Regions from separate parts of the Bacillus sp. z50 genome, predicted to be linked through region 1. Evidence: a T-box and tRNA genes for the amino acid it is inferred to sense, from the RefSeq annotation. Region 1 holds a T-box; the other holds one or more tRNA genes.

The links. A T-box is a leader RNA that pairs with one kind of tRNA and senses whether it is charged. The one in region 1 lies ahead of trpS (tryptophan--tRNA ligase), so its partner is inferred to be a tRNA-Trp.
Region 2: it encodes a tRNA-Trp, which carries the amino acid that the T-box ahead of trpS (tryptophan--tRNA ligase) is inferred to sense. The anticodon was not compared.

What each region holds. Positions count from the first base shown of each region.
Region 1 is NZ_JBZFQL010000004.1:51,802-66,434, forward strand. Features, by position in the region: gene AC4G3N_RS12815 (ABC transporter ATP-binding protein) at 147-1,094, opposite strand; gene AC4G3N_RS12820 (ABC transporter ATP-binding protein) at 1,096-2,166, opposite strand; gene opp3C (oligopeptide ABC transporter permease) at 2,185-3,213, opposite strand; gene opp3b (oligopeptide ABC transporter permease) at 3,213-4,142, opposite strand; gene AC4G3N_RS12835 (peptide ABC transporter substrate-binding protein) at 4,268-5,923, opposite strand; gene AC4G3N_RS12840 (DUF3899 domain-containing protein) at 6,283-6,663, shown strand; T-box leader at 6,711-6,949, shown strand; gene trpS (tryptophan--tRNA ligase) at 6,996-7,985, shown strand; gene AC4G3N_RS12850 (YjbA family protein) at 8,377-9,138, opposite strand; gene AC4G3N_RS12855 (DUF2268 domain-containing putative Zn-dependent protease) at 9,244-10,014, opposite strand; gene fabF (beta-ketoacyl-ACP synthase II) at 10,136-11,377, opposite strand; gene AC4G3N_RS12865 (beta-ketoacyl-ACP synthase III) at 11,411-12,346, opposite strand; gene AC4G3N_RS12870 (hypothetical protein) at 12,532-12,777, shown strand; gene AC4G3N_RS12875 (ComZ family protein) at 12,785-12,973, opposite strand; gene AC4G3N_RS12880 (Rossmann-fold NAD(P)-binding domain-containing protein) at 13,050-13,802, opposite strand; gene AC4G3N_RS12885 (alpha/beta fold hydrolase) at 13,862-14,584, opposite strand.
Region 2 is NZ_JBZFQL010000002.1:34,911-49,543, reverse strand. Features, by position in the region: gene AC4G3N_RS06110 (response regulator transcription factor) at 1-520, shown strand, start outside; gene AC4G3N_RS06105 (sensor histidine kinase) at 517-1,533, shown strand; gene AC4G3N_RS06100 (ABC transporter ATP-binding protein) at 1,720-2,487, shown strand; gene AC4G3N_RS06095 (FtsX-like permease family protein) at 2,477-4,480, shown strand; gene AC4G3N_RS06090 (alpha/beta fold hydrolase) at 4,823-5,557, opposite strand; gene AC4G3N_RS06085 (hypothetical protein) at 6,029-6,517, shown strand; tRNA gene AC4G3N_RS06080 (tRNA-Leu) at 7,283-7,364, shown strand; tRNA gene AC4G3N_RS06075 (tRNA-Gly) at 7,372-7,446, shown strand; tRNA gene AC4G3N_RS06070 (tRNA-Leu) at 7,461-7,546, shown strand; tRNA gene AC4G3N_RS06065 (tRNA-Arg) at 7,565-7,641, shown strand; tRNA gene AC4G3N_RS06060 (tRNA-Pro) at 7,650-7,726, shown strand; tRNA gene AC4G3N_RS06055 (tRNA-Ala) at 7,740-7,815, shown strand; tRNA gene AC4G3N_RS06050 (tRNA-Met) at 7,849-7,918, shown strand; tRNA gene AC4G3N_RS06045 (tRNA-Ser) at 7,929-8,021, shown strand; tRNA gene AC4G3N_RS06040 (tRNA-Met) at 8,069-8,142, shown strand; tRNA gene AC4G3N_RS06035 (tRNA-Asp) at 8,148-8,224, shown strand; tRNA gene AC4G3N_RS06030 (tRNA-Phe) at 8,241-8,316, shown strand; tRNA gene AC4G3N_RS06025 (tRNA-Thr) at 8,361-8,433, shown strand; tRNA gene AC4G3N_RS06020 (tRNA-Tyr) at 8,446-8,529, shown strand; tRNA gene AC4G3N_RS06015 (tRNA-Trp) at 8,538-8,611, shown strand; tRNA gene AC4G3N_RS06010 (tRNA-Gly) at 8,702-8,775, shown strand; tRNA gene AC4G3N_RS06005 (tRNA-Asn) at 8,865-8,939, shown strand; tRNA gene AC4G3N_RS06000 (tRNA-Glu) at 8,943-9,014, shown strand; gene AC4G3N_RS05995 (V4R domain-containing protein) at 10,199-12,049, opposite strand; gene AC4G3N_RS05990 (VOC family protein) at 12,256-13,200, shown strand; gene AC4G3N_RS05985 (alpha/beta fold hydrolase) at 13,212-14,039, shown strand; gene AC4G3N_RS05980 (acyl-CoA dehydrogenase family protein) at 14,187-14,633, shown strand, end outside.

The DNA.
Region 1 (14,633 bases):
TGTCACTATTATTATACCTCCTATAAATATGAAAAAACATCTCACTTCCCTCTTTTTCCAAAAATACATCAAAAAGGCTATCCACAGAAGGATAACCTTTTTGCTACATATTCCAAATAAGACTCGTGAACCACAAACGGTTCATACTAATTTTTTTTGATATATGTTTTTTTATATTGCTCAAATTCATTTAATGAACACAATACATGATGTCCTGGTGCAATCTCACGCATTTCTAGTTGTTCATTTTCATCATAACCATGAACGTCCGGATTATACGGTTTTCTTCTACGCGTGCGTTCACTTTCCGGATCCGGCAGAGGAATCGCAGAAAGTAGAGATTGTGTATATGGATGCATTGGGTTTTTATATAGATCTTCACTGTCTGCAACTTCTACCAATTTACCATAATACATAACACCAATACGGTCACTGATGTATTTCACCATTGACAAGTCATGCGCGATGAACAAATATGTTAACCCTTTTTCTTTTTGAAGCTTTTTCAGAAGGTTAACAACCTGTGCCTGAATGGAAACATCAAGCGCTGAGATTGGCTCATCGGCAATAATAAATTCAGGATCCACTGCGAGTGCACGGGCAATCCCAATCCTTTGACGCTGACCACCAGAGAATTCATGCGGATAACGACTCGCATGCTCACGGTTAAGTCCAACCGTTTCAAGAAGATCGTATACGCGTTTCATACGTTCTTCCTTATTTTTCGCTAATCCGTGTATATCAATGCCTTCAGCAATAATATCGCCCACAGTCATACGAGGATTTAATGAAGCATAAGGATCCTGAAAGATCATTTGCATACCTCGGTTAAATTGCTTTAGATCCTTACCTGATTTTCTGCCATGGACTTCTTTCCCTTTAAAAATGACTTCTCCGCCACTCAAATCATATAAACGGATAATGGATCGCCCTGTTGTAGATTTGCCACATCCAGATTCTCCCACCAGACCGAATGTTTCACCTTTATAGATTTCAAAAGATACATCGTCCACCGCTTTAACCATATTCGGTTTACCAACATTAAAATATTGTTTAAGTCCTTTGACTTCGATAATTTTTTCTTTTGTAGCCATATTAGTTAACCCCTCCTACTTGTACAGGTTTTTCAAAATTGGAGGCCATATGGCGAATACGCTGTTGGACTAACTCCGGTGGATTTACTTTTGGTGCATCAGGATGTAGGAGCCAAGTTTTTGCAAAATGAGTATCTGAAATCTGGAACATAGGCGGTTCCTTTTCATAATCAATTGCTAAAGCATAGGGATTCCTTGGTGCAAATGGACACCCCTTCGGTGGATGAATCAAATCCGGAGGAGTACCAGGAATCGCTGTAAGCTCAACATCCCCACTATTATCTAGGCTAGGCATTGAGGATAATAGCCCCCATGTATACGGATGGCGCGGATCATAGAAAATTTCATCTACCGTTCCAGTCTCAACAATTTGTCCTCCGTACATAACCGCTACACGATCAGCTACGTTCGCAACAACTCCTAAATCATGTGTAATAAAGATAATGGATGTATCAATTTTATTTTGTAAATCCTTCATTAATTCTAGTATTTGGGCCTGAATGGTAACATCCAAGGCTGTTGTTGGTTCGTCTGCAATCAGCACTTTTGGATTGCATGAAAGAGCAATCGCTACAACTACACGCTGTCTCATTCCGCCTGAGAATTGGTGAGGATATTGGTTCATACGAATTTCAGGCTGGGCAATCCCTACTAATCTTAAAAGCTCGATAGCTCGCTCACGGGCAGCTGCTTTGCTTAAATTTTGATGCTTGATTAACCCTTCCATAATTTGCTTACCGACTTTCATGGTTGGGTTTAAAGAAGTCATCGGATCCTGGAATATCATTGACATTTCTTTACCGCGAATTCGTTGCATTTCTCTTTCAGTCATTTTAACAAGGTCACGATTTTCTCCAAAAAGTATTTGTCCCTCTTTTATACGTCCTGGAGGATTCGGAATTAATCTCATTAATGCCTTTGTTGTAACGGATTTTCCGGAACCGGATTCTCCAACAATTGCCAATGTTTCTCCTTTGAACAAGTCAAAACTAACTCCACGTACAGCTTTAACCTCACCACCATAGGTATCGAAGGAGACATGCAAATTTTTTACTTCAAGTAATTTCTCCATTATAATTCTCCTTCCCTATTATTTTCGCATTTTTGGATCAAGCGCATCACGGAGACCATCAGCCAATAAGTTAAAGCTTAAGATTAGTATACTGATAGCTAAGGATGGAATGATCAATAAATATGGATATGATTTTATATATCTAAAACCGTCATTTACTAAAGAACCCAAAGAAGCTTCAGGTGCAGCAATTCCCAGACCAATAAAGCTTAGGAATGCCTCGGTGAATATGGCTCCCGGAATTGTAAACATCGATGTAACAATAATGGGTCCTAATACATTTGGTAGTAAATGCTTGAATATTAAGCTTCTATTTGAAGCACCTAGCGTTTTCGAAGCCAAAACATACTCTTGATCTCTTAATTTCAGGAATTGCCCCCTAACCATCCGAGCCATTCCTATCCAACCGGTTATAACCATGGCGAGTGTAATCGAAATTACCCCAGGTTTTTCGAAAATTAGGATCATTAAAATAACAACAATTAGATATGGAATACCGACGAGCACTTCAATAATACGCTGCATGACAGCGTCAATTCTGCCTCCAAAGAAACCGGATATCCCTCCATAGGTTACACCAATGAAAAACTCAATTACGGCTGCCAATATAGCGATATACAAGGAAATCCTTGCGCCGTACCAAACCCTTGTCCATTGGTCACGCCCTAAATCATCTGTACCAAACCAGTGATATCTGTCTTCAATACCATTTTTTTCATAGACATTCACACCATTTTTATCTGTACCATCAAATGGAAGCCAGCTGATATTTTCCAACCCCTGAACACGAGGCGGCAATTTAGAATTTGCTATGTCCTGTTGCTTATATGTGTAACCAGACGTCATTGGTGCAAAGATTGCTAAAAGACCGAAGATCACAACCATGACAAGTCCAAAAATTGCACCTTTATTTTTAAGTAAATGTCTCCATGCATCCTGCCAAAATGTTAGGCTGGGGCGAACGATTTTCTCTGCTTCATGAGATTCTTGCCCTACAACCTTAAATAATTCTGGAGAAAGGTTTTCTGTCTTTAGATTATTTTCCATTATTTTTTCCCCCCAGCAAGGCGGATACGAGGATCAACAATTCCATACATGATGTCCACCAAGAAGATTACAAGAATAAATAGTGCACTATAAAAAATCGTAGTACCCATAATGGTTGGATAATCATTCATATTAATAGAGTTAACAAATTGTTCCCCTAATCCAGGAATAGCAAAGATTCGTTCAATTATTAGTGTTCCAGTCATAATATTGACAGCCATTGGTCCAAGAATCGTAATAATTGGAATCAATGCATTTCTTATACCATGCTTAAATACTACAGCTACACCAGATAAACCCTTTGCTTTTGCAAGAGTAATATAATCCGATCCCATAACTTCTAGCATTTCAGACCTCATAAAACGAGCGATGCTTGCTATAACCCCAGCGGAAAGCGCCAGTGTTGGCAAAATCGTATATTCGAATCCATCCCAGAAAGCAACCGGGAAGATTTGATTTTCAACGGCTAAGAAATACTGTAAAAATCCTGCAAAAACGAAGGATGGGATCGAAACACCCAGGACAGCAATAACAGTGGCACCATAATCTATCCATGTATTATGACGCAGTGCAGCAGCTATTCCTAACATTAGGCCAACAATCGTTCCAAACAGCAAAGCTTGAAAACCCAGATGGGCAGAATTTGGAATCCGTGTAGCAATTAATTCTGTAACCGGTCTGTTGTCATATTGGAAAGAAGTACCTAAGTCCCCTTTAACTAAATTTGTCATATAAGTGACATACTGCTTCGGCACTGGGTCATTCAGTCCATATTTTTCATAAATAATCTCTTTTTGTTCAGCAGTAAGCTTTTCCTGATTTTTCAGCGGAGATCCCGGCAGCATTTTCATCAAGAAAAAGGTAGCAGTTGTAATAACAAATAAAGTAATAATCATATAGAATATCCGTTGTAATGTATATCGCAGCATTATTAGCCCCCCTTTTTCAGTTTTTGGCAATTGTTTTTCTATTCTGAATTTTCTCCTATAACTAGGGAAAAGGAGAGCACATGGCCATTTCAGGCATGCACTCTCCCATTCAGGCACACGAGCTATTATTCCTCGATTGATACCCACTTGTAACTGTAATCTCCGCCAAAGGCGTGGTTGTATAGATTTTTAACTTTATCCTTCGATAGGAATGAAAGTCCGCGTTGATAAAGTGGGCTGATGGCCGCATCTTCTTCAATTAGGATTTTTTCTGCTTTTTGAAGAGCTTCCCAACGTGCTGGCAAATCACTTAATAATGTAGATCCAGCTTCTTCGACCAATTTGTCATACTCAGGATTTGAGTATCCCATTTGGTTATGAGCTCCATCAGTTACGAACATATCGATGAAAGTCATAGGATCTTGATAATCTGGACCCCAACCAGCATAAGAGAAGTCATAATCACCTTTAGATTCTAATTCAAGTTTTTGCTTGAATGGTTGTTGCTTAAGGCCAACTGTAAGTCCTGGAAGAGTAGTTTCAAGCTGTTCTTTGATATACTCACCAGTTTTCTTAGCAGAGTCACCATCATAATTCAGCAATTCGAGCTCAACTTTGGATTCGCCGATTTCTTTCAAGCCTTGTTCCCAAAGCTTTTTAGCTTCATCTTTATTTGTAACGTTCATATCTCCGTTAGCTTCACGGAAATCTTTTCCGTCCGGACCTTTAACAAAATCACTTGGTACCAAGTAGTATGCAGGTACAGATCCATTATTTAAGATTGTTTTTACAAAAGCATCTTTGTCATAAGCCATATCAATTGCTTTACGGATATTAACATTTGCTAATGCTTTGTTCTTTTGGTTATAACGAAGGAAGTATACAGAAGTATCTTTTTCCGTACCGAATTCTTCGCTATCTTTGTAGTTATCAACGTTTTCAGCAGTCAATCCTACACGATCAATTTTACCTGTTTCATATAAGTTTACGGCTGTGTTAGTATCTTTTACGATTTTAAAATTGATTGTTTCGAGCTTTACAGTATCTTTATCCCAGTATTGATCATTTTTAGAAAGTGTGAAACTTTCTTCATGTTTCCACTCAGACATCGTGAATGGTCCATTATAAAGTGTTGTATCTGCTTCAAGACCAAATTTTTCGCCTTGTTCTTCAACAAATTTTTGATTTTGTGGCATGAATGTTCCGAAAGAAAGTAGAGATTGGAAATAAGGGATAGCATTTGTTAGTTTAATTTCAAGAGTGTAATCATCAAGCGCTTTAGCACCTAACTCTTCCACTTTCTTTTTACCAGTGTTGATTTCTTCAGCATTTTCAATTACATACATCATGTATGCATATTCAGCAGCAGTATCAGGATTTACAGCTTTTTGCCAAGCATAAATGAAATCGTGAGCTGTTACAGGATCACCATTTGACCATTTAGCATCTTGGCGCAGTTTGATAGTGAAAGTTTTTCCATCTTCACTTACTGTTGGATCTCCCTCAGCAACACCTGCAACAACTTTATCTCCCTCACCTAAACGGTAAAGACCTTCCATCGTATTGTTCATAACGTTGAAAGAAACAGAGTCAGTAGCCATTACAGTGTCCATAGACGGAATTTCAGAAGTTTCCACTAAGTTAAGTACTTGTTCAACGTCTTTCTTGCCTTCACCTTTATCATTGCTACCTGTCTCTTCGTCTCCGCCGGAACAAGCTGCAAGGAAAGTGCTCAAAGCAAGAATCATTACAAGAAATAATGAGATTTTTTTTGCTTTCATACTAGTAAATGACCTCCCTATTTTTTACTCTTCTAATTTTCAGAAGATTTCGTAACCAATCATAAAACGTTTCAGAATTTTTTGCAATCATTTTTTTACATTTTGTTTACGAACATATGTCATTTCGAATACAAGAATTAACAACAAACCTTGATACACCAATGTCTGGGTAAAATATCCTATAAAAACAAAAAAATTATATTTTTCAGATAATTCCAACCAGAAAAGCATATTTAATTAAAATGAAACGTTATGAATATAATAAAATTTTATAAATAAACTTGCAACTTTTAATTTTTAAATTATTGGTATAAAATTTAAATACACTTTATAAAACAACTTATATTCGGAGGAAACCCATGAAGTCTTCACAAAAAAAATTTCTTTTATTAAACGGTATCAGCCTTCTAATTTCAATTATCTATTCAATTAATATAAAAAGTCCCTTTCTGCTTTCATTGATTGATAGCTATTTTATGATAGGCCTCTTTTATGTTTGTGCCGGCGCTCTCCTATATGTAATAGGAGGAGGTTTCTTTTCTTTCTTTTCCTACTCGTTTAAAAAATTCTGGAAAATCAATTCAAAAAAAGAAGAATATATATCTGAACTAGAAGGCGATTCTAAAGATAAAGGCCCGAATATGGAGGTACTTACCTTTTCCTGGACTAGCCCTTTACTTTATGCAGGTATCTTTTCATGTGTCATTACCTTTATTTGCTCAATTATTTTCTTTGGATAGTTGCTTTTCTAATCAGGTTTAAGTAGAATATCATTACTTAATATTTATTATAGGCTATGACAAAGAGTAGTAAGGTAGTACAAGGTTTTCAGAGAGTTTGTGGTTGCTGCGAACAAACAGCCCGTATACCTGAATGGACTTTTAAGCCTCCTGTAGGAAAAATGACAGTATGACAGGACGTTTGCCCGCGTTACTGGGCAAGAATATCTTTTTGGATATTCCTGAGTGGTTTATGTATAGAACGTAAACAATTAGGGTGGTACCGCGAATCCCATTCGTCCCTTTTAATAGTGGAGACGAATGGGATTTTTTATATTGAAAGGAGAATGAAAATGAGTATTATTTTTTCTGGCATTCAGCCAACCGGTCTGGTGACCCTTGGTAATTATATAGGAGCATTACGGCAGTTCGTAGAATTGCAAAATGATTCCCATTGTTACTTTTGCATAGTTGATCACCATGCGATTACGGTTCCGCAGGATCGCCTCGAACTAAGAAAGAACATTCGAAATCTTGCAGCCCTTTATCTGGCTGTTGGGATTGATCCTGAGAAAGCGACAATTTTTATCCAATCTGAGGTTCCCGCTCATACAGAAGCCGGATGGATTATGCAATGTAATACTTCTATTGGTGAACTTGAGCGAATGACTCAATATAAAGATAAATCTAAATCACAGGTATCTGTTTCAGCCGGTCTTCTGACTTATCCTCCATTGATGGCTGCTGATATCCTTTTATATCAAACCAACATTGTTCCAGTAGGCGATGATCAAAAACAGCATGTTGAATTGACACGTGATATTGCTGAACGCTTCAATAAAAAATATGGAGATGTCTTTACAATCCCTGATATCCAACTACCTGCTTCAGGGGCGCGAATCATGGCTTTACAGGAGCCAACCAAAAAAATGAGCAAATCCGATCCAAATAAAAAATCAACTATTTCTTTATTAGATGATCTAAAGCAGGTTGAGAAGAAAATCAAGAGTGCGGTTACGGATTCAGAAGGAATCGTGAAATTCGACAAGGAAAATAAACCAGGTATTTCAAACCTTCTATCCATTCACTCTGCACTAAGCGGTGAAAGCATAGAATCCATTGAAAAACGCTTTGTAGGTAAGGGATATGGAGATTTTAAAGCAGAGGTTGCCAATGTAGTGGTTGAAACACTACGACCTATTCAGGAACGTCATCAGGAATTACTGAATTCCCCTGAATTGGATGAAATCCTCGACAAAGGAGCTCTCGAGGCAAATAAAGCTGCTAATAAAACATTACGAAAAATGAAAAACGCAATTGGTTTAGGTCGTAAAAGAAGATAAAGATTGTTCTAAATTAAAGTGCTGAAGCTAGATTTGTATTGAATCTAGCTTCAGCACTTTTTTATTATATTCGACTTCAGGGCCTAGGAACTCGAGTCATAAGCAAATACTCTGCGGAGGCCAACAGGATGTTGGTCACAAAGACGTTGCCACACGATGTGGCGCTTTTAGTCTTCGTTCCTTAAGTTAGTTTCAGGTTTTTATTCAATCTAGCTTCGGCTCCTAGCTCCTCGAGGTCATAAGTGTAGCCACTACGGGAGGAAAGAGCGCCTCCCTACGTGCCTCCTCTTATGCTTGTCGGAGCTGAACAGTCGCCTCAGCTTTTTACTTAATCTAGCTTCGGCTCCTAGGAGCTTGAGTCATAAGCTTTTTATATAAAAAAAACCATCCATTACAGCATGGATGGTCGATCTCCTACTTCTATTTCCCAGAGCTTTTCGAAAAATGGTTGGCCTTTTATTAAACGTTCACATAACATGGCGTGTTTTTCTGACCAGCCTATCTTCATTTCCGAGTATAGCTTGTGCCATATTTCATCAAAATCCATTTTTAAAACTGTGGAATATTGTTCAGGCGCCCATTCTGTATACCAATAACGAATTTCAGCTGTATTGCTTGAACTTTTTAATTGATCAAGTACCATGAACAATAATTGCTTTAATTGACGTTCCTTGCGTGTTAACCCCAGCATAAAATCAGGAGATGGGGAAAGGATATGATACTCTTTCTTCTGATAATCTGTAATCATTGACTGATAGTCATACTGATGCGCATCCACATTACGTACCATATCATAAGCCAATTGCTCCTGCCTTGGAATTAATCTACTCTTTCGGATTGGTATGGTGTATCCTATCGTATCAATAGCAATGATGCCTGTCCCATCTGTAGCAACAAAACAATAATCCATCGGAAGTCTTTCATGATTCTTCCGAATATACGCCTTCTTATAAACATCCTGTAGAAGACTTGAAGGCAATTCCAATAAATCATTTTCAATGTAGTGAAAAAGAACCGGCTCCAACTTCAAAAGCGGAACCTGGTCAAGTAACTCAACCGTATCCTCTTTCCTCCACTCGTGAAAGCTGCAAATGTTATAACTGTTTTCTTCACCTTCAAACCAATTTACCCAAACATCATGGAGATACAACATTCCCGAATATCCCTCACTTCTATCCTATTTGTCAATCATTATAGGCAAGTTTCCTGTAAAATATTCCTTGTATGAGTGGCAAATTGATTTTCTTTGCATAGTGAATTATCCATTGATTATTTTATCAGTAGAAAGACCAATCATATCCCTAGTCTTCATGGAATGAAGATCTGCATAATCCTTTACAAGTTTGTAACCTGCCGCATATCCGGCCATTTTTGGCATTGTACCATGCCCAAATAACAACTTATCATGAAGGGGATCAGATCGCTTCATATCAAAGTTCGGTTTGAATTTTTCTGTAATCAGTTCTTCGATTTCCTTCGTTTGATAATTGGTTATCCAAGGCGCCAAATACGATTCACCGCAATATTCTGATACCGCAAATTCTGCAAGACCCTCCATAATAATAGAGTCTGCCAATCTATGCTTAACCTGCCCCCCCAGGGATTCCAATCTCGTTGTATGATGATATTCATGGACAAATAGAGCTTCCAGTTCTTTATCCTTCACCTTCTCCGATATAAATAAAAACAATTTATCAATGAAAGCAATCCCTGATTTATGTTTATTGGGAGAGCGAAATAAGCTGAACACTTCACTTGCCATCGGAAATAGGAAAATAGGAATATCCGGACCATCCCATGCTTTTTTATATTTTTTATGATAAAGTGCGATTCTATGCCACACCTTCCGTTCCTTCATATTTTGATATGTCTTGTTTGTTTTTAGGTTGGGCTGGTATAGGCCAATTCTATTTAAAACTTCAATTAGAACATGTTCTCGCATATTTACTGTGTCTAAAATATTCTCTTCTATTTTTAACCGATCATTAAAGGACTCCTCCAACCATTTATCCGTTCTGATAACTCCCATCCCATTCACCTATCCTGTTTATATTTGAATAGAGCATTATATGAAAGGATATATTTTATGGGAATCAAAATAGCCTCCCTTTTTGGTAGATGATCCAAAAAGAGAGGCCGCTTGAAGTTTTCTATCCGTTATATTTTTTAAAAACGATTGTGGCATTGTGGCCGCCAAATCCAAGTGAATTACTCATCGCACAGTCAACTTGGCGTTTTCTTGCTTCACCCGGGACATAATCAAGATCACACACGGGATCCGGTGTTTCAAGATTAATAGTCGGTGGAATGATACCATTCTTGATTGCCAAAACCGTATAGACTGCTTCAACGCCACCTGCTGCTCCCAATAAATGACCGGTCATCGATTTTGTTGAACTTACTGCCAGTTTATAAGCGTGATCACCAAAGACTGTTTTAATGGCCATCGTTTCATAGGAATCATTGTATTCTGTGCTTGTTCCATGAGCATTAATATAATCAATCTGTTCCGGATCAAGACCTGCATCATCAATAGCCATTTTCATCGCTCTTGCGCCACCTTCTCCTTCAGGGGCTGGAGCGGTTATATGATGGGCATCCCCTGTTGATCCATATCCGACAATTTCAGCATATATCGGCGCATTTCTCGCAATTGCATGTGATAATTCCTCAAGTACGAGAATGCCTGAACCTTCTCCAATAACAAATCCATCTCGATTTTTATCAAATGGACGGCTTGATGTTTTAGGATCTGGGTTAGAGGATAAAGCAGTATTCGCACAGAAACCAGCTACAGACATTTTCGTGATAGGGGCTTCCGCACCTCCTGTAATCATCACATCCGCATCACCGCGCTGGATAACTTTAAACGCATCTCCGATTGAATTCGTTCCTGTAGCACATGCTGTCACCGTACAGGAATTTACCCCTTTAGCTCCGAGAAGTATGGATACTTGTCCTGCAGCCATGTCCGGAATAAGCATCGGCACAAAAAATGGACTGACCCTACGATAGCCTCTTTTTTGAAATGTTTCATATTGCTGTTCGAATGTCTCCATGCCGCCAATTCCGGAACCAATCCATACACCAACACGATTTGCGTTCTCAGGAGTAATCTCCAATTTAGCATCCTCAACTGCCATTTTTGATGCTGCAATCGCATAATGGGTGAACCGGTCCATTTTTCTAGCTTCTTTCCGATCAATAATATCTGTTATCTCAAAGTTTTTTACTTCCCCCGCTGTCTTAGCAGGGTACTCATCCGCATTAACTCTGGTTAATGGCCCGATTCCTGAAACTCCGGCCACTAAGTTTTCCCAGTTCTCCCGGATAGTATTGCCTAAAGGTGATATGGTCCCCATACCTGTCACAACTACACGTTTACTCTCCATTACAATCTCTCCTTGAGTTAATCTCGGCTTTTCTTATTTGCCCCATCGCATCGCAACTGCTCCCCATGTTAAACCGGCTCCAAAACCAACTAATACGAGCAAATCACCGTCTTTTATTTTTCCTGCTTCCACTTCTTCAGCAAGCGCAATCGGAATAGTAGATGACGATGTGTTGCCATATTTATGAATCGTTTTGGACATCTTTTCAATTGGAAGCTCCAATCTTTGTCTCGCAGCTTCCATAATTCGTATATTTGCTTGATGCGGAATTAAAAAGTCTACATCCTCTTTTGTCAAACCTGCTTTATTTAAAACATTGATGGATGATTCACCCATTTGTCTAACTGCAAACTTATACACTTCCCGGCCATTCATCGTGAGATAATCTTGCTTTTTCTCTAAATGAATGCCACCAGAACCGTCCGCTCCAAGCTCGAAAGATAGAATGCCCTTTCCATCACTGACAGGACCCAATACTGCTGCTCCTGCTCCGTCTCCGAATAGTACTGCCGTATTACGGTCATTCCAATCCGTAATTTTTGAAAGCTTTTCCACACCTACTACCAAGATTGTGCGATAGCTGCCTGTCCTAATAAATTGACTTGCAGTTACAATTCCATAGGTAAATCCTGCACAGGCTGCACTAATATCCATAGCTGCTGCATTAACTGCGCCCAATCTTTCTTGAATCATACAGGAAACTGTAGGAAAGGATTGGTCCGGTGTGACAGTTGCCACTAGAATTAATTCAATTTCCTCAGCAGTCACTCCAGCATTCTCCATCGCCCTGACTGCTGCCTCGTAGGCCATATGTGAAGAATCAACGGTATCATCGGCAATTCTTCTTTCTTCTATTCCAGTGCGTGTTCGGATCCATTCATCTGACGTATCAATCTTTTTTTCCAAATCAAAGTTTGTTACCACGTTTTCAGGAAGATATTTGCCAATTCCGATTATGCCAGCATTCATCCTTACACCCCTCTTGCTATATTCATCTGATTATATTATTTGATATTATGACTTGGTACTAATTCTAAAAGAAATCAATCCTTATTGCAACAAATTTTCCGAAAAAGATGAATGAATGTCCATACAAGCCAGCAATATCAACATACATTAATTAGTAAGAATATGTGAAAAACGAGGTGAATGTCTTGAACAATGATCATAGAAACAGGTCAGACAATCAGGAGGCTTTTAATCGATTTATGTTTGGTGATCGTCATACGAAAAATCAGGCGAAGGAAGATCCTCCCCCTGAAGAACAGCAAGCATCCAATATTGATTTCACTAGACTGATGGAACAATCTGATGTTCTAATGTCCACTATCAGCGAATTGAGTCCTTATTTCAAAAAGATTCCATCCCTTATAAGTAAATTTACAAATTTAATCAAGTGAAGGACTTTCACTCACCTTTTTTTAAACGACCATCTTTATATCCTTTTTCATAAGCCTCATCCATAACCGTAAAGAAAATGTCCATAAATGGCTGTAATTGTTGACGATCTATATCTAAGCCCGCTTCACTTAATTTCTTTTTGATTTCTGAATAGTGTTTCATGCCCATTGCCATATATTCAAGCTTCCTCTTCATGTTAACCACCGCCTTTCCAAATAATTGTAAAAACCCCTTAATAATGATAGAAAGGGGCGATTATATAAAAAGTATTCTAATAGCTCATGAGGTTCCTAATCTTTATATGCTGCTTAACTAAATTGATCCCCACATGCGGGGATATTTTTGTTACCGCTAAATATTCCCTAATGTTCAGCTTTTGAAGGTCAGGATTTCGCTTTTCACCAGTTTCTGCGATAATCCGATAACCAAGCTCTTTTAATAAAAGGTGCCAATGTTCTTTTATATCAGATTGAACCTGGTAGATTCCATGCTCAAATTTTGATATTTCAAAAATAGCTGTAATGGCATCGCTTATATAGATAGCATCTCTTTTGTTTTCTAAATCATATAGCTCAAAAGGAAATTGAGATTGACTAAGACAATTGTAAAAGACGGTATTTTCCGGCTGCCATGGACCGTATACGGTTGGCAATATGATAGTGGTATCCACTCGATTAGGAATATCCTTGTTAACCAATCCCTCTTTATCCATACCTACATAAATAAACGTATCCTCAATTTTTTTAGGGATTTTTTCTACATATTCAAGCCATTTTTCACACTCATTATCCATATCAGTAATATAAAAAAAATAGCCATCCTTTATTTCATTAATAACCTGATCATGTTTCTTTACTTTGAAATTTGAATTTCTACCTAAAAATAATTCTTTTTCTTCCTTTTCTTTTGGATCGACCAAAACAGGTAGATCCACCCCAATAACCTCTACACCCTCTTCCATTAACCTATTGCATATCTCAAATCCAACAAAGGAATACGGAGACAGAATAATATGTTCAGGCATATAAAAACCCCCTGTCGGTTTATATAAATGTATTAAACCAACCCGAGGGTTATTCAGATTTATAAATCTTTTTCATGGTTTTTAAAAAAGGAATTGATTTGATAAGGAATAATATATCTTTTTTCCGGTGTAATATACTTAATTTCTGATGAAGGATGATTGTTAATGAATGAGCTATATTTAACCGGCAGGTTGCTTTCCAGCCTATCGAGGACGTGCACGATTAAGACCGGCATATCTTTTCCTAATGTCGTATCCGGCTTCTTCTCCATCCATTCTTTAAATGTATGATCATCCAAATGGTAGGCTTGGTACAATTCTTTTTTCATTTTCTTAAAGAAAAATTTATTTATTTCTTCTTTTTCATAGCTCTGTTTTACGGATAATATGGGATTTAATAATACAACAGATCGTACTTTTTCTTTTAATTTATGACAAATTGTATCTAACACCAACGCGCCAGTTCCTTCCGCTATGATATGAATTCTTTCGTTTACGATTTCCTTGCGGATAAAAAATGCATACATTTCCATAGCTAAATCTGCAGCTTCAGCATTACCCCAATGCGCACCGGATAAATAAGAGCTAAAAACCGTATACCCTCTCTTCAACAGATACTCAAGCATTTGTTTTTTGCCTGGATGATCCAGCCAAAAATTAGCTTTTTCATTTATATAATGCTTATCTCCACCGAGTAACATAATGGCAAAGCCACTCGGTTGTTCCGGGTAAAAAATGGTTGTCCATTCTTTATTCAGTTGAAACGTTTTGTGATTTATCATAGCTTTCCCCTCAAATAACCTTAGTCCATGTTAATGTATGTCACTATAA
Region 2 (14,633 bases), on a different contig from region 1:
ATTGGATATTAATTTGCCTGTGTACGACGGTTATTATATTTGTCGCGAAATCCGCAAATACTCTCAGGTACCCATTATTATTGTGACAAGCAGAGACACGGAAGTGGACGAATTGATGAGCATGAATATAGGCGCAGATGATTTCATTACGAAGCCATATAACACGCAAATTTTGTTGGCACGCATTGAAAATATTTTAAGAAGGACATATGCAAAACAAGAAAGTGCTGTAATGACTTACAAGGATTTGAAGCTGCATTTGGCTAATGGGACAATTTCCTATCAAGGCAAGAAAGAGGAACTAACAAAAAATGAAATAAAAATCTTACATTGTTTAATGAAAAATAATGGAATTATTGTTTCTAGAGAACAGCTGATGGAGGATCTATGGTCATCTGATTTATTTGTGGATGACAATACGCTATCTGTTAACATTACTCGACTTCGTAAAAAGATAGAGGCAATCGGTATGGAAAACCCGATTGAAACGAGACGAGGATTGGGGTATATCATGTCATGACATTGTGGGCATTTTTAAAGGAAAGAGTCGTTTTTATTACGGTTAATGTTTTTCTTTTTATGACGGTAGCATTATTTTTAGCTTTTATTTCTATACAAAAGGGTGTTATTGTTATAGTCGGGTTATGCTGGTTTGGTCCGCTGCTTACTTCTTATTTTCTTGAATTTATGAAGAAAAAACCTTTTTATGATGGGGTAATAGAAAATGTTGAAAATCTTGATCAAAAATATTTGCTATCTGAAATTATGGATGAGCCTGAATTTTTAGAAGGAAAGATTTTATATGACATTTTACGGACGAGTGACAAGCAGGTGCATGAGTATGTCAACCACTACAAGACTATGCAATCGGAATACCAAGAGTATGTTGAAGCGTGGGTCCATGAAATTAAGACACCGATTGCATCTAGTAAGCTAATAATTGAGAATTATCAAGGTGGTCCGATTGTTGGCTTAACTGAGGAATTAACGAAGATTGAGGATTATATTGAACAGGCCTTGTATTATGCGAGAAGCAGCAGTGCCAGCAAGGATTATATTGTGAAGGAATTTCGTTTAAAAGAATGTGTTTCCAAAGTAATTAAGCGAAATGCAAAAGCGTTTATTCATAAAAAGATTCAGCTTAAGTTATCAGAGATAGATGATGTGGTCTATAGTGACGAAAAGTGGGTTGAGTTCATAGTGAATCAAGTAATCATTAACAGTATTAATTATTGTTATAAAGAAAATAGTTTCATCTCTATTTATACGACTAATCATGAGCATAATCTTATACTTCATATTGTTGATAATGGCATTGGTATTGATGAAAAGGATGTCGGAAGAGTATTTGAAAAAGGATTTACAGGAGAAAATGGACGCATATACAGAAAGTCAACAGGCATCGGTCTATATCTTTGCAAAATGTTGGTAGATAAGCTGCATTTAGGGATTACGATCAAATCACAGAAGGATGTAGGAACCGAGGTAAATATCATTTTCCCGAAAAGTAAATTGGTTTTATTAGAGTCTTGAGAGAAAGGCTCTTTTTTATTACGAAAATGAGATTATTAATGATTTGTGGTATGAATTTGTATGGTGGTTTTCGCCATTAATCTCCAGTGCAAGTTTCAAAAATGTAAGGTTTATGCAACCAACTTCAATATTTGTATTGCTGTAGGGGGGATATACTAAAAGCATAAAAGAGAGGAGAAGGTTGTTATGAATACAGTTTTGGAAGTAAAAGATATAGAAAAATACTATGGTAATAAAGGAAATGTGTCAAAAGCCATTAATCATATAAGTTTTGATGTAAAACAAGGGGAATTTGTTGGTATTATGGGTCCTTCAGGCAGCGGGAAAACGACACTGTTGAATTGCATTTCTACAATTGATCATGTAACAACGGGTCATATTCATATAAATGGTCAGGATATTACGACATTAAAGGCTGGAAAGCTTGAGAAGTTCCGCCGGGATGAGCTAGGATTTATCTTTCAGGATTTTAATTTGCTCGATACATTAACAGCGTTTGAAAATATCGCAATCGCTTTAACCATACAAGGTCGTAAGCCGGCTGATATTACAAAGCTAGTAAATGAAGTTGCCGATAAATTAGAGATTACGGCGGTATTAAATAAGTTCCCATATCAACTGTCGGGTGGACAAAAACAACGTGTTGCTTCAGCCCGAGCAATTGTAACGAACCCGTCATTAATTCTCGCTGATGAGCCGACAGGAGCACTTGACTCAAAATCTGCCCGATTACTGCTAGATTCATTTGAGAAATTAAATAAGGAGTTCCAGGCTACAATTTTAATGGTCACACATGATGCGTTTACAGCAAGCTATGCACATCGAATCTTGTTTATTAAAGATGGGGAGATTTTTAATGAACTGGTGAGAGGTGATGATACGAGGAAAGAATTTTTCGGCCGTATCATTGAGGTGGTAACACTTCTCGGAGGTGACACGAATAATGTTATTTAAATTATCTGCTCGCAATGTGAAGAGAAGCTTCAAGGATTATGCAATTTATTTCTTAACATTAACATTTGCAGTCTGTATATTTTATAGCTTTAATTCGATTTCAGCTTCGGCTGCTATGTCTAGTTTAAGCGCCAGTCAGTCGGAAATGATTCAATCGATAACACAATTAATTTCAATAGTATCTGTTTTTGTTTCGATTGTGTTAGGGTTTCTGATTTTATTCGCAAACAATTTCTTAATCAGACGACGAAAAAAAGAGCTCGGAATTTATATGACGCTAGGTATGAGTAAATATAGTATATCGTTAATAGTTGTAATGGAAACACTTTTTATAGGTGTTTTATCGTTAATGGCCGGATTACTACTGGGAATATTTATATCTCAAGGATTGTCCGTTCTAGTGGTTTCGTTATTTAAGGCAGATATGACAAAGTTCGAAGTTGTCTTTTCCAGTGAAGCGATGTTCAAAACAATGAGCTATTTTGGGATTATCTTTCTGTTCGTTATGATCTTTAATAGTTTAGTGATTTCGAAGTATAAGCTCATCGACTTGCTAACAGCCGCTAGAAAAAATGAAAGCCTGAAGATCCGAAAAGTATCAACATCAATCGCGTTCTTTGTTTTATCCTTCATTACTCTTGGGATTGCTTATACTGTTATTTTAAAGTATGGTTTAACAGAAAGTTTGACTGTCACGTGGACCTGCGTTGGACTGGGGTCACTTGGAACGTTTTTGTTTTTTATGTCTCTTTCTGGATTTGCTCTTAATATGCTGCAAAGAAATAATACTATATATTTTAAAGGCTTAAATATGTTTGTTCTACGCCAAATAAGCAGCAAGGTAAATACAACCTTTGTATCCATGACTATCATTTGCTTAATGCTCTTTTTCACAATTGGTGTTTTATCAACAGGATTTAGCATAAAGACGGCGGGAGAAAAACAGCTTGTAAATCAAGTGCCGTATGATGCAACATTCTACCTGTATGGAAAAGAAGATACGCAAATAAAGAATATAGATCAAGCGATTGAAATATTGGGTATGGACTTGGATGAGATGGGTGAAAATAGTTCCTTTGAATTATATGAAGCGGATTCTACGTATAACGAATTATTGCGTCCTTTTGCAAATGCAGAGTTAGAACAATACTTTGATATGGCAATCTCTCGTAAAAAAATCTTATTGATGAAAGAATCTGATTATGTAAAGCTTTTGCAAATGCAAGACATTGAACCGAAAACGTTTAATAAAGGAGAAGTACTCCTCATATCAGATGATGAGACTTATTTTGATGCAGTGAATGCCTATATTAAAGAAAATCAGTCCATTAAATTGAACGCTATGGATTATACGATTGTTAATCGTCAAGTAGAGTACGTACAATATATAAATGATTATCCAGGAAGAGTTGCATTTACCGTGATTGTTCCAGATCAAGCTATTGAAGGTATGACACCTAATATGTCACTGTCTAATGTTAATTACAGTAGTAATAGTCAAGTGAATGAAGACGAGCTTTATCATTTAACTCAAAATGAAGAAGTTTATTCTAAATATGGTTTTTATGTCAACGTAATGACTAAGCAAATGTTGTATGACCAAAGTATTGGATCGTCTACAATGATTGTCTTTATTGGTATTTATCTTGGGATTGTGTTCCTCATTTCAAGTGCAGCTGTACTGGCGCTTCAGCAGTTATCTGAAGCGAGTGATAATATGGAGCGCTATAGCATGCTAAGAAAAATAGGTGTAACAAGTAAGGAAATTAACAAGGCGATATTCGGTCAGGTATTTATTTACTTCATGATGCCATTGTCTTTAGCAATCATCCATTCGATTTTTGGAATTAAAGTGGTCAATCAGGAACTTCTGATGATGGGTCAACCTTCCGTTTTCATACCGGCTTTGTTTACGGCGTTAATTATGATTATTGTATATGGCGGTTATTTCATAGCAACATATTCAGGGTACAAGCGCATTGTGAAAAATTAAAAGAGAAGCTGTGTCAAAAATGAGTTGTTTTGGCACAGCTTTTTTACTGTTTAAATTAGAGCTTGTAGGTGATTTTAAATTGCAAAATTTACTGTTTCAGAACGAATATCTGAATCTATGGGGAATCATACTAGTAAAAGGAATAATGGTTCGAGATTATTAGTAGTGTAATTGAATAAGTGAAAAACATCTGTGAAGAGACTATGGGTTTTATTTAAAATAGTCAGAAATAATAGCGCTTGTGAGGCGCGGTTACCTCAAATGAAAGATAAAAGTTTAAAATAGCCCGCCCGTAAAACGGGTGGGCTATTACAGTATCAGATATGTTAAAAAAATCGGCCCTTATCTTTGATATTGATTCAGCCATTTTAATGTTTCTTCTATTATTTCATCCTGCTGTTCTTTTGCTGAAATCGTAGATTTTCCGTCTCCATCTTGCGTTCCATACATACCGAATTGGGCATGGTTTCCGCCTTTAACCTCATATAAGGTTGCTTCAGACGAAAGCAAATGTTTTGTATCAGCTATTTTATCAGTAGTAGTTAACCCATCAAACTCGGCATACAGGGAGAGGATGGGGAGATCAGTTTCTGAAAAATTACTGGAATCACTTGGATAGGAACCCAATAAGATTAAACCCCTTACATCTTCGAGATGATCGTATGCATAAGATGCTGCGGCTACGCCGCCAAGTGAATGCCCACCTACATACCAATTCGTTATATCGCTGAACTCATCTATAATTAAATCCGCCTGATTAATATCGAGTAGGGCAAAGTTCAAGTTGACTTTCGGGACAATCACCAAATAACCTTTATCCGCTAAACCTTGGGCATAGTAGCTATATGCTTCAGGCTCCACTTTTGCTCCAGGATAAAGAATGATCCCGCTTTTTGGTTTTTCTATAGGTTCGAACACAAGCCAGTTTTCTTCCGTCTGTATGTCATCCAAATCTACATATGATGTAACTTCTTCTGATGCTTTGTACGTTTGTTGGGACCAAAAATAGAAGCCCGTAAGGCCCAACACAAAAATAATCAATAGTATACCTAAGCTAATTGTAGTAATCTTCTTCATAAAATGCCTTCTTCTCTTTCATTAATGATATACAATTTCAATTTTAGCATAAAGAACTTCCGTGCTATGTATAAATTCTTTCCAAACCAACAAAGCAGGTGGTTCGGTTACTTAATCAAGTAAGATTTGTAAGTCTACTTCGTTCGCTGAATCGACGCGCAAGGCAAACGCCAGTTTTTTCACCAATTTTTAAGATGTGTCGGAGCAAGCAATCACTAAGGTGTTCAACACCATCATGGAAAGCAGGGTGATGCATCTGCTTGTTTTTGTAAAAAAGAAGGTACCATAGTAAAACAGCTATTAGAAGGCGAAATATCTGAGGCCTTCCCGCTTCGGTTTTGAAGGAGCATCCGAATGTCATTACCATCGTCGAGAAGCTATGCTTGGAGGAACTACCATGATTTAGTAGAATGAAAGAAAATAAGCCGGGTGGGGGAATGTTCCCGACGGTCTCTTTTGGAGGGGAATGACATGGTTGGCGTAAAAACGGTGAATCTTGACGGCGAAGAAATCCATATTTTTAATAGTGCGATATATATTTTGGAAACTTCATCCGGATTTTCATTGGAGCTCGACATCATCGTGAGCGAGGTAGCCCTAAAGAAATATAGCAGTCGCGAGAGCATTATCGCTGAAATTGAGCTGACCGATAACCGAGTAATCAGCTCATTCATGTACATAAAATCAATTCCTGGTCGTCTCCCGCAGTTGAACTTGAATTGCGTGATCGATGATCCCTTTGAGCACCAGGGCATTGACCATATCGATGAGAACCAGATTGATTTTCCAGACATTGACAAGGGGATTTCCCTTGCCGACATCAGGAAAGTCGAGATGCCTGATGAAAAGATCACCCTTAAGCTCACGCTGCCAATTGACCAAGTCGAATGGCTTCGCGGAAAAACATCAAAAGAACTCAAACAGATATTTAAAGCTATTATCTATGACCATATGAATTAAGTATACCTACATATTTTAAAGAAAATAGAGGGAGACTGATGAAAGAACTGTTTCTATAGGCTTGATTGGTGCATACGAAGCGAAGAATGAGAGTTACTTCTTCATTACCAATTGGTAATCAGGAATGGAATCATAAAGCAATAAATATCAATAGCGATAAAAAAGAAGTGAACAATTATTAATGATCAATAGGATTGATATTTCAACTGTATTTAATGGTAATTACACGGCAACTTTTTGGTTTTTGATATTAGAATCATTAAAGGTATTGTTAAGTAGGTAAAAGTTAATTGGAAAAACGAGAAAAAAATCTCTAAAAGTTAATATTCAATTCATGAAATCTTCAAAAGTTATATGGAGAAGGTAGGAGATTTTTTATACTAGAATTGGTATCTATATTTCTAATGGTGCTAGGAATATCACTCTTTCCGTTTCAAACTGTAACATGATAGTTATGCCTTCCTAAGATAATTTAAAATATAAATAGGATAATAAGGATCTTGAGTTGTTTATATAGCGTATAAGCAAGGGTTCAAACAACATATGAGGAACCTGTATCCCTATGTATGATAGATGTATTCATGGAATTTTAATCTTTTTGATATAAGAAGAAAAATAAATTAATATTACCATATATTACTTATTGAAATATAGATAAATACATATTAGAATAATAAAGCAGTCAACGAGAGGGTTTGAAATTAATCAATTAGAAGCTCGAGGATTGCAGGTACAAGTCCTTTATGGCTCACCATCTATAAACATGCGGGTGTGGCGGAATTGGCAGACGCACCAGACTTAGGATCTGGCGCCTTACGGCGTGGGGGTTCGACTCCCTTCACCCGCACTTATATGCGGAAGTAGTTCAGTGGTAGAACACCACCTTGCCAAGGTGGGGGTCGCGGGTTCGAATCCCGTCTTCCGCTCCAATGCCAAGTGATATGCCGGGGTGGCGGAATTGGCAGACGCACAGGACTTAAAATCCTGCGGTAGGTGACTACCGTGCCGGTTCGAGACCGGCCCTCGGCACTAGTTTTTTGCAAGAATGCGCCCGTAGCTCAATTGGATAGAGCGTTTGACTACGGATCAAAAGGTTAGGGGTTCGACTCCTCTCGGGCGCGCCATTCCTTTGCGGGAAGTAGCTCAGCTTGGTAGAGCACTTGGTTTGGGACCAAGGGGTCGCAGGTTCGAATCCTGTCTTCCCGACCATTCTAAAAAATATGGGGCCTTAGCTCAGCTGGGAGAGCGCCTGCTTTGCACGCAGGAGGTCAGCGGTTCGATCCCGCTAGGCTCCACCATTACTTAAACCCAATAGGATTTTGATTTTGGCGGTGTAGCTCAGGTGGTTAGAGCAGACGGCTCATAACCGTCCGGTCGCAGGTTCGAGTCCTACAAGATACACAACCTATATGGAGGAATACCCAAGTCTGGCTGAAGGGACCGGTCTTGAAAACCGGGAGGCGGGTTAAACCGCGCGGGGGTTCGAATCCCTCTTCCTCCGCCATATATACCTTAAATACCTTGTAGTATATGGAAACAAATTATTATTGTCGCGGGGTGGAGCAGTCTGGTAGCTCGTCGGGCTCATAACCCGAAGGTCGCAGGTTCAAATCCTGTCCCCGCAATAAATGGTCCGGTAGTTCAGTTGGTTAGAATGCCTGCCTGTCACGCAGGAGGTCGCGGGTTCGAGTCCCGTCCGGACCGCCATTTACATAATGAAGTTGGCTCAGTAGCTCAGTCGGTAGAGCAAAGGACTGAAAATCCTTGTGTCGGCGGTTCGATTCCGTCCTGAGCCACCATTATAAAATAAGTTTTAATATGTTTAATCTTACCTAAGTATTATGCCGGTGTAGCTCAATTGGTAGAGCAACTGACTTGTAATCAGTAGGTTGGGGGTTCAAGTCCTCTTGCCGGCACTCAAAATAATCGGAGGGGTAGCGAAGTGGCTAAACGCGGCGGACTGTAAATCCGCTCCTTCGGGTTCGGCAGTTCGAATCTGCCCCCCTCCACCATTTATAATAGGGGCATAGTTTAAAGGTAGAACAGAGGTCTCCAAAACCTCCAGTGTGGGTTCAATTCCTACTGCCCCTGCCAATAAATATGGCGATTAGAGAGAAATGGTTAACGCATCGGATTGTGGTTCCGCCATTCTTGGGTTCGTTTTTCATCAGCCCTCCCATTGTTGCGGGTGTAGTTTAGTGGTAAAACCTCAGCCTTCCAAGCTGATGATGAGGGTTCGATTCCCTTCACCCGCTCCAAAAATATCATAATGGGCCTATAGCTAAGCTGGTTAGAGCACACGCCTGATAAGTGTCAGGTCGATAGTTTGAGTCGCCCATACTATTATTCCGCAGTAGCTCAGTGGTAGAGCACTCGGCTGTTAACCGAGCGGTCGTAGGTTCGAATCCTACCTGCGGAGCCATTTGGCCCCTTGGTCAAGCGGTTAAGACACCGCCCTTTCACGGCGGTAACACGGGTTCGAATCCCGTAGGGGTCATAAAACCATGTACAAGATGTACATGGTTTTTTTATTTGCCACCAAACTTCTGATAGCTGTTGACCTGCAATCTTTTATCTTTAGTGTGACCTACGGATGCTTATCAGATTCTAATGGTAAAAGTTGAGAGAAAATTCCTTTTGAGTAAAACGTAATAGGTTTCTAAAGGCCTTATATGTATCAAAATGAAAAAATAGATAAAAATCTAGAAACACGCATAAAATATAGTATGAAAATAGCAGTGCACACCTTCATTCAATGTGCACTGTTTTTATTATTCCCTCAATTCAATTAATAAGCTAACTTATCCCGCTATATTTTACATTTATTCCTGTCTATTACATTGTGATATATTTACTATATGAAATATTAAAGAGGTGCTTTTGATTGAGTGACAAAGCAGTTGTTTGAATAACCGTGAATAACCTGCGTTTTAAGGTTATCCGTGATTATAAAGAGTATGAGAAAACTTGGTCCAAGTCATCCCTTGAGGAATACGGGGAAGACGTGTATGTAATGGGGGAGGGAGAAGAGGAGGATGCTATCCTAAAAATACACAGGAAAAACCGTAGGCGATGCCGATAGCACACCTCCCGATCCCGATGAATCCATAAGGGAGTGGATTACCTACTCGTATGATAACGAGAAACATTCCCCGACAATCCCAGATTCAAAGGTGATTACAGAAGGAGATTCACACGTAGAAGTCAGGCTCGATGAGGACTCGAATCGGTTCGGTGAACATTTTGGATTTAACAGAAATAATGGAGACAGCTGAATCCAATGGAAACACTGGGCTTGTGCAGTATCGTGTGCAGCTTCTGTGCAGTATTTGTCCAATGTATAAAAATACAGGAGTAATGGGTTTTTACTGAAAATAGAAAAAGGCTCAACACCTTGATACACTTGGGGTTAAGCCTGAAGTATGGACCCCACCCTGTCAATTTACTATTCTGAATCTTATACACAATATATGCATAAATAGAGTCCAAACAGTCCATTAATTCAGGGTGCCATTGATTATTTATACAAACTGAATCTCTTAATTCCGTTGTTTATAGAAACCCATAGTATCAATTTGAATTCTTAGAAAAAATATAGACCAGAAGCAAGGATCTGTGCGTTTGTTTAATCTGGATTATTAGTATGATATTCCTCTATATCAACTTTTAGCCGCCATTGGATTAACTATTTGTAAAATCCACAATAAAATTACTGTCTTGAGTATTGCTAGTCTTAAAATATATTTCCATCGCTTTCAATAAAAGAAGGATTTGGAAATTCTCATTAGGATCCTTAAAATCTGTCTTCAAATACTCTTTCAAGTTTTCTAGTCGATAGAGAAGTCCACTCTTTGAAATCTTTAATAAGCGTATCGTGGATTCAATTTTTAAATTATTATTTAGATATATATATAAAGTTTCTAAGAGCTCAATCCGTTTTTGTTCCTTTAATGAAAAGATTCCTGCAAATCGATTATTCGCAAGTTGCTTAATATGTTCTATATTTAAATCATTAATAAATATTGATAAAACACTAATATCTTTAAATGCAGTAATGGATGCGTTGGGGTTGGAGATGAGAGCAATTGCAGCCTCATTATAGTGAGAGTTTGCCTCCAAAATGCTATGTCCTATCTCGCTGTAACCAATTTGAACAGGATAATTAGGGAATTGTTCCATTAAAGCTTCTCTTAAATTACTAAAAACCTTCTGAACCATAGAATGATCTTTTAGAGGATGAAATAACAAAATAACTAGTTCCATCTCCTTAAAAGAAATAAGTATACGCTGTTTTTTTAAGTGTTCCCGAACAAAGTTTTCAAACTCTTTTTGAATCCTATACATATTATTATTCCTTCTCACAATAGCAACGGTGTATAGTTGGTTAATATCAATATTAAAGTAGCGAGACCTAGAAAGAATCTGATTTATATCTGATAAACGTTGATGCAAAATATCATTAGTAAACTTGGATTCACTCTCTGCTTTTGATTTTTCTATAATAGAATTCATCATAAGTAGAACAGAAATTACATTTGTCAATTTAGATAGTATTAAATAGTCATATGATGAAAATGTTGTTGGATGCATCGATATAACTGACAAATATGCAACGACTTTATTTTTAATGACAATCGTGTTTGTTAAACGAACATGATTATCTAATTGAACAACCTTTTTTGTAAAAGGAAGTTGCTGACGCTTTTCAAAAAAATAAGTACCTAATTGATTTCTTTCATTTTGGTCATATATCTGCATATCCTGCTCAATTAATTGTCTATCGATCTCTGATAAATTAGTAGAATGTATAAAGTTATAAAATATATCTTCTATTAAAAAGGTTCTGCCAAAAATTTTTTCAGCTTCTTTAAATATATCCTCTACTGTTGCTCCATCAATAATCGCTTGAATCATTTCACTTTGAATATTGCCAAGTTCAATCAGATCAAACGATACTTGATTTTCAGAGTTTTCATTTGATTCATCAGGTAAAGGGTTAACAGTATAAAACTCCCATGTACAATTTTCGTCACCTCTTGCTACACAGGTTTTCTCAACTACCTTTACTTCAAACTGAAAAATGGTGCTCATATAGCCAGTAGCAAATCCCATAAGTGTATGACAAACTGGTACATCACTTTGACCAAAATAATCTAGATGAACTTTTGCCTCGTAAGACTGTAACCACGTTCCTATACCATAAACAGCCTTAACTGATTTATCACCATAAAATTCAATATACCCTTCGAAAATCGAACCGTTTATATGTCCTTTTTCACAATGAAGAGTAGGCCCTTGTTTAAGTAGATCTTGTATATCGAAATATTTTTCTCTCATTCGGTGAGCTTCTGAAACCCCTAATTGATACCCATAATTAAACATTAATTTTGTTGCTTTCTCTATCCCATTTATTTCAATGATATCTGCTTTTAGAAAACTTAAAGCCTTAACGATTGCAATATTGTCGATATCTTTCTCCCTATTTTCAAGATGAAAAGTAGTCCTTTTTAAAGAAATAACACGTTGTTCCAACCTATTCCCCCCTTAATTGTAAGAAGTGCCTCAAAAAATATTGTTATTTCTCTCTTAATACTAAAATACCATAAAAAAGAAAAAACCAAACGAAATATACTGAAAACGCTTTCAAATTAATACAATTAGTCTGTTTTCAGAATATTTTATATCTAATATATTGAATGTGTAAATGATAAAAAACAAACAAAAAAGGGGAAAAGAAAATGTTACCAGAGATTGCTAAACTAGGTCATATTGCTTTAATCACACCGGATTTAAAAAAATCACTATGGTTCTTCTCTGAAGTCTTAGGTTTAGAAGAAACAGAAGTAGTGAATGGTACACATTATTTACGTGCATGGGGAGATTTTGAACACCATACACTATCGCTAAAACAAGGGGAAAAATCAAAAGTAGATCACATTGGTTGGCGTACAAAACGTCCTGAAGATGTAGAGAAATTTGCTGAATTACTAACTGAGGCTGGAGCAGAAGTGAAGTGGGTTGAATCGGGTGAAGAAGCAGGTCAAGGAAGAGCAATTCGCTTTGAGTTACCCAGTGAGCATCCATTTGAAATTTATTATGAGATGGAAAAAACGCAACCAGATCAAGACCGCAAATCCGTGCTAAAGAACCAACCTTATAAATCTTGGAGAAAAGGTGCTTCACCTCGTCGTATTGACCACGTGAATCTAGCGACTTCACACGATCCATCAGTAATTCATAAATGGTTAATTGATAATTTGGGATTTAAAATGCGTGAATATGTAGATTTAGGAAATGGAGTTATTCAAGCTGGTTGGTTAAGTGTAACTCCATTGGTTCATGACATAGCTGTTATGGCTGAACCGGAAGCTAAAACACCTAACCGTTTACACCACCTAGCTTATTGGTTTGATAATGCCCAAGATATATTACGTGCAGCTGATATTTTAAGTGAAAATGGAATTGAGCTTATTGGGCCAGGTAAACATGGTATTTCACAGGCAATTTACTTATATGTAAAAGACCCAGGTAGTGGTCATCGTGTGGAACTATTTTCAGGAAGTTATTTGATTTTTGAACCTGATTGGGAGGCTATTAAGTGGACTCCTGAAGATTTAAAAGTTGGTTTAACTTATTGGGGACAAGATCTTCAGGGAATGGATGCTGATTCAACAGAAGCATAGGAGGGACTATAATGAGCTATTCAACAGAAACTTTAGATACAGGTCGGTTTCAAACGTTCTATTGTGAAGCAGGACAAGAAAATGAGGAAGTAATCGTATTCCTACACGGTTCAGGTCCCGGAGCGAATTCAGTAAGTAATTGGCAACATATTTTACCAGAGCTTGCAAAGAACTATCATGTGATTGCTCCTGATATGTATGGATTTGGAAATACAAAACACCCCGAAGTACACCCAAAATCATTTTGGGAATGGACTCAGCTACGCGTTGAGCAACTGCTTGAACTACTTGATAAGAAAAACATAGAGAAATTCAGTCTCGTAGGTAATTCAATGGGTGGTTATGTGTCGTTAAATGTTGTTATGTATGCACCTGAACGAGTGAAAAAAGTTTTACTTATGGGCAGTGCTGGTGGAGAAACACCGCCTACTCCGGAAATAATACGAATGGTTGGTTTTTATAAAAACCCAACGTATGAAAACCTACGAAACTTAACAAGTTGGTTTGTTTATGATCCTGCAACGATTCAAGATTCATTAGAAGATATTTTAGAAATTCGATATGAAACTATTCAACGTGAAGAGATTCGCAATTCCTATTTGCAAAATATGTTCCCTATGCCTGGGGAAGGTCATATTCCTCCCAATGCATTACGTCAAATGAAACAACCATTCTTACTACTGCATGGTTTTAATGACCGATTTGTTCCAAAAGAGAGCAGTATTAATTTGATGGAACATTTACCTAATGCAGAGCTTCGTTTATTTACACAGTGCGGACATTGGCTGCAGGTAGAAAAGCGAGAAGATTTCATTAAAGCAGCTAAAGAGTTCTTCTAGTTAACTAGAATACAATAACGTGAGGTCACTAAAGAAGAGATTTTAATGTTTTTTAGTGGCCTCACCAGTATTTAAAACTCCGAATATAACATCTTCGCTAACTAAGATTTGTTATAAACTTGAAAACGTATAATAGGAGGGTTATAAATGTCAGTTGATACAAAGCAAAAATCCAAAGGATTTACAGATGTTGAACTAGAGCTTATTGAAAAAGCACGTGAAGCAGGCCTACTAGCAGAATCAGAAGTAGCAACTTCCGAAATAAATGCCTCTGTTTCTCGAAACTATGTTAATAAGTTAATTGAATCAGGAATTACTCGTGCAAATCTACCGAAAGAATATGGTGGTCCACAAATTTCGTTACGTGGCCTTGGAGAAATTGTACGTACTATCGCGTACCATAATATCTCAGCTGCATGGTTAGGTTATTTCTTCCCTTTACACAACTCCTTAACAGCACACCTTCCACAAGAAGGTAGAGACGAAATTATAAATTCAAACGGTTTGATCGTGGATGTTTTCGCGCCAGTTGGACAAGTAACCGTGGTTGATGGCGGTGTTCGCTTAACAGGTACTTATAACTATACAAGCGGT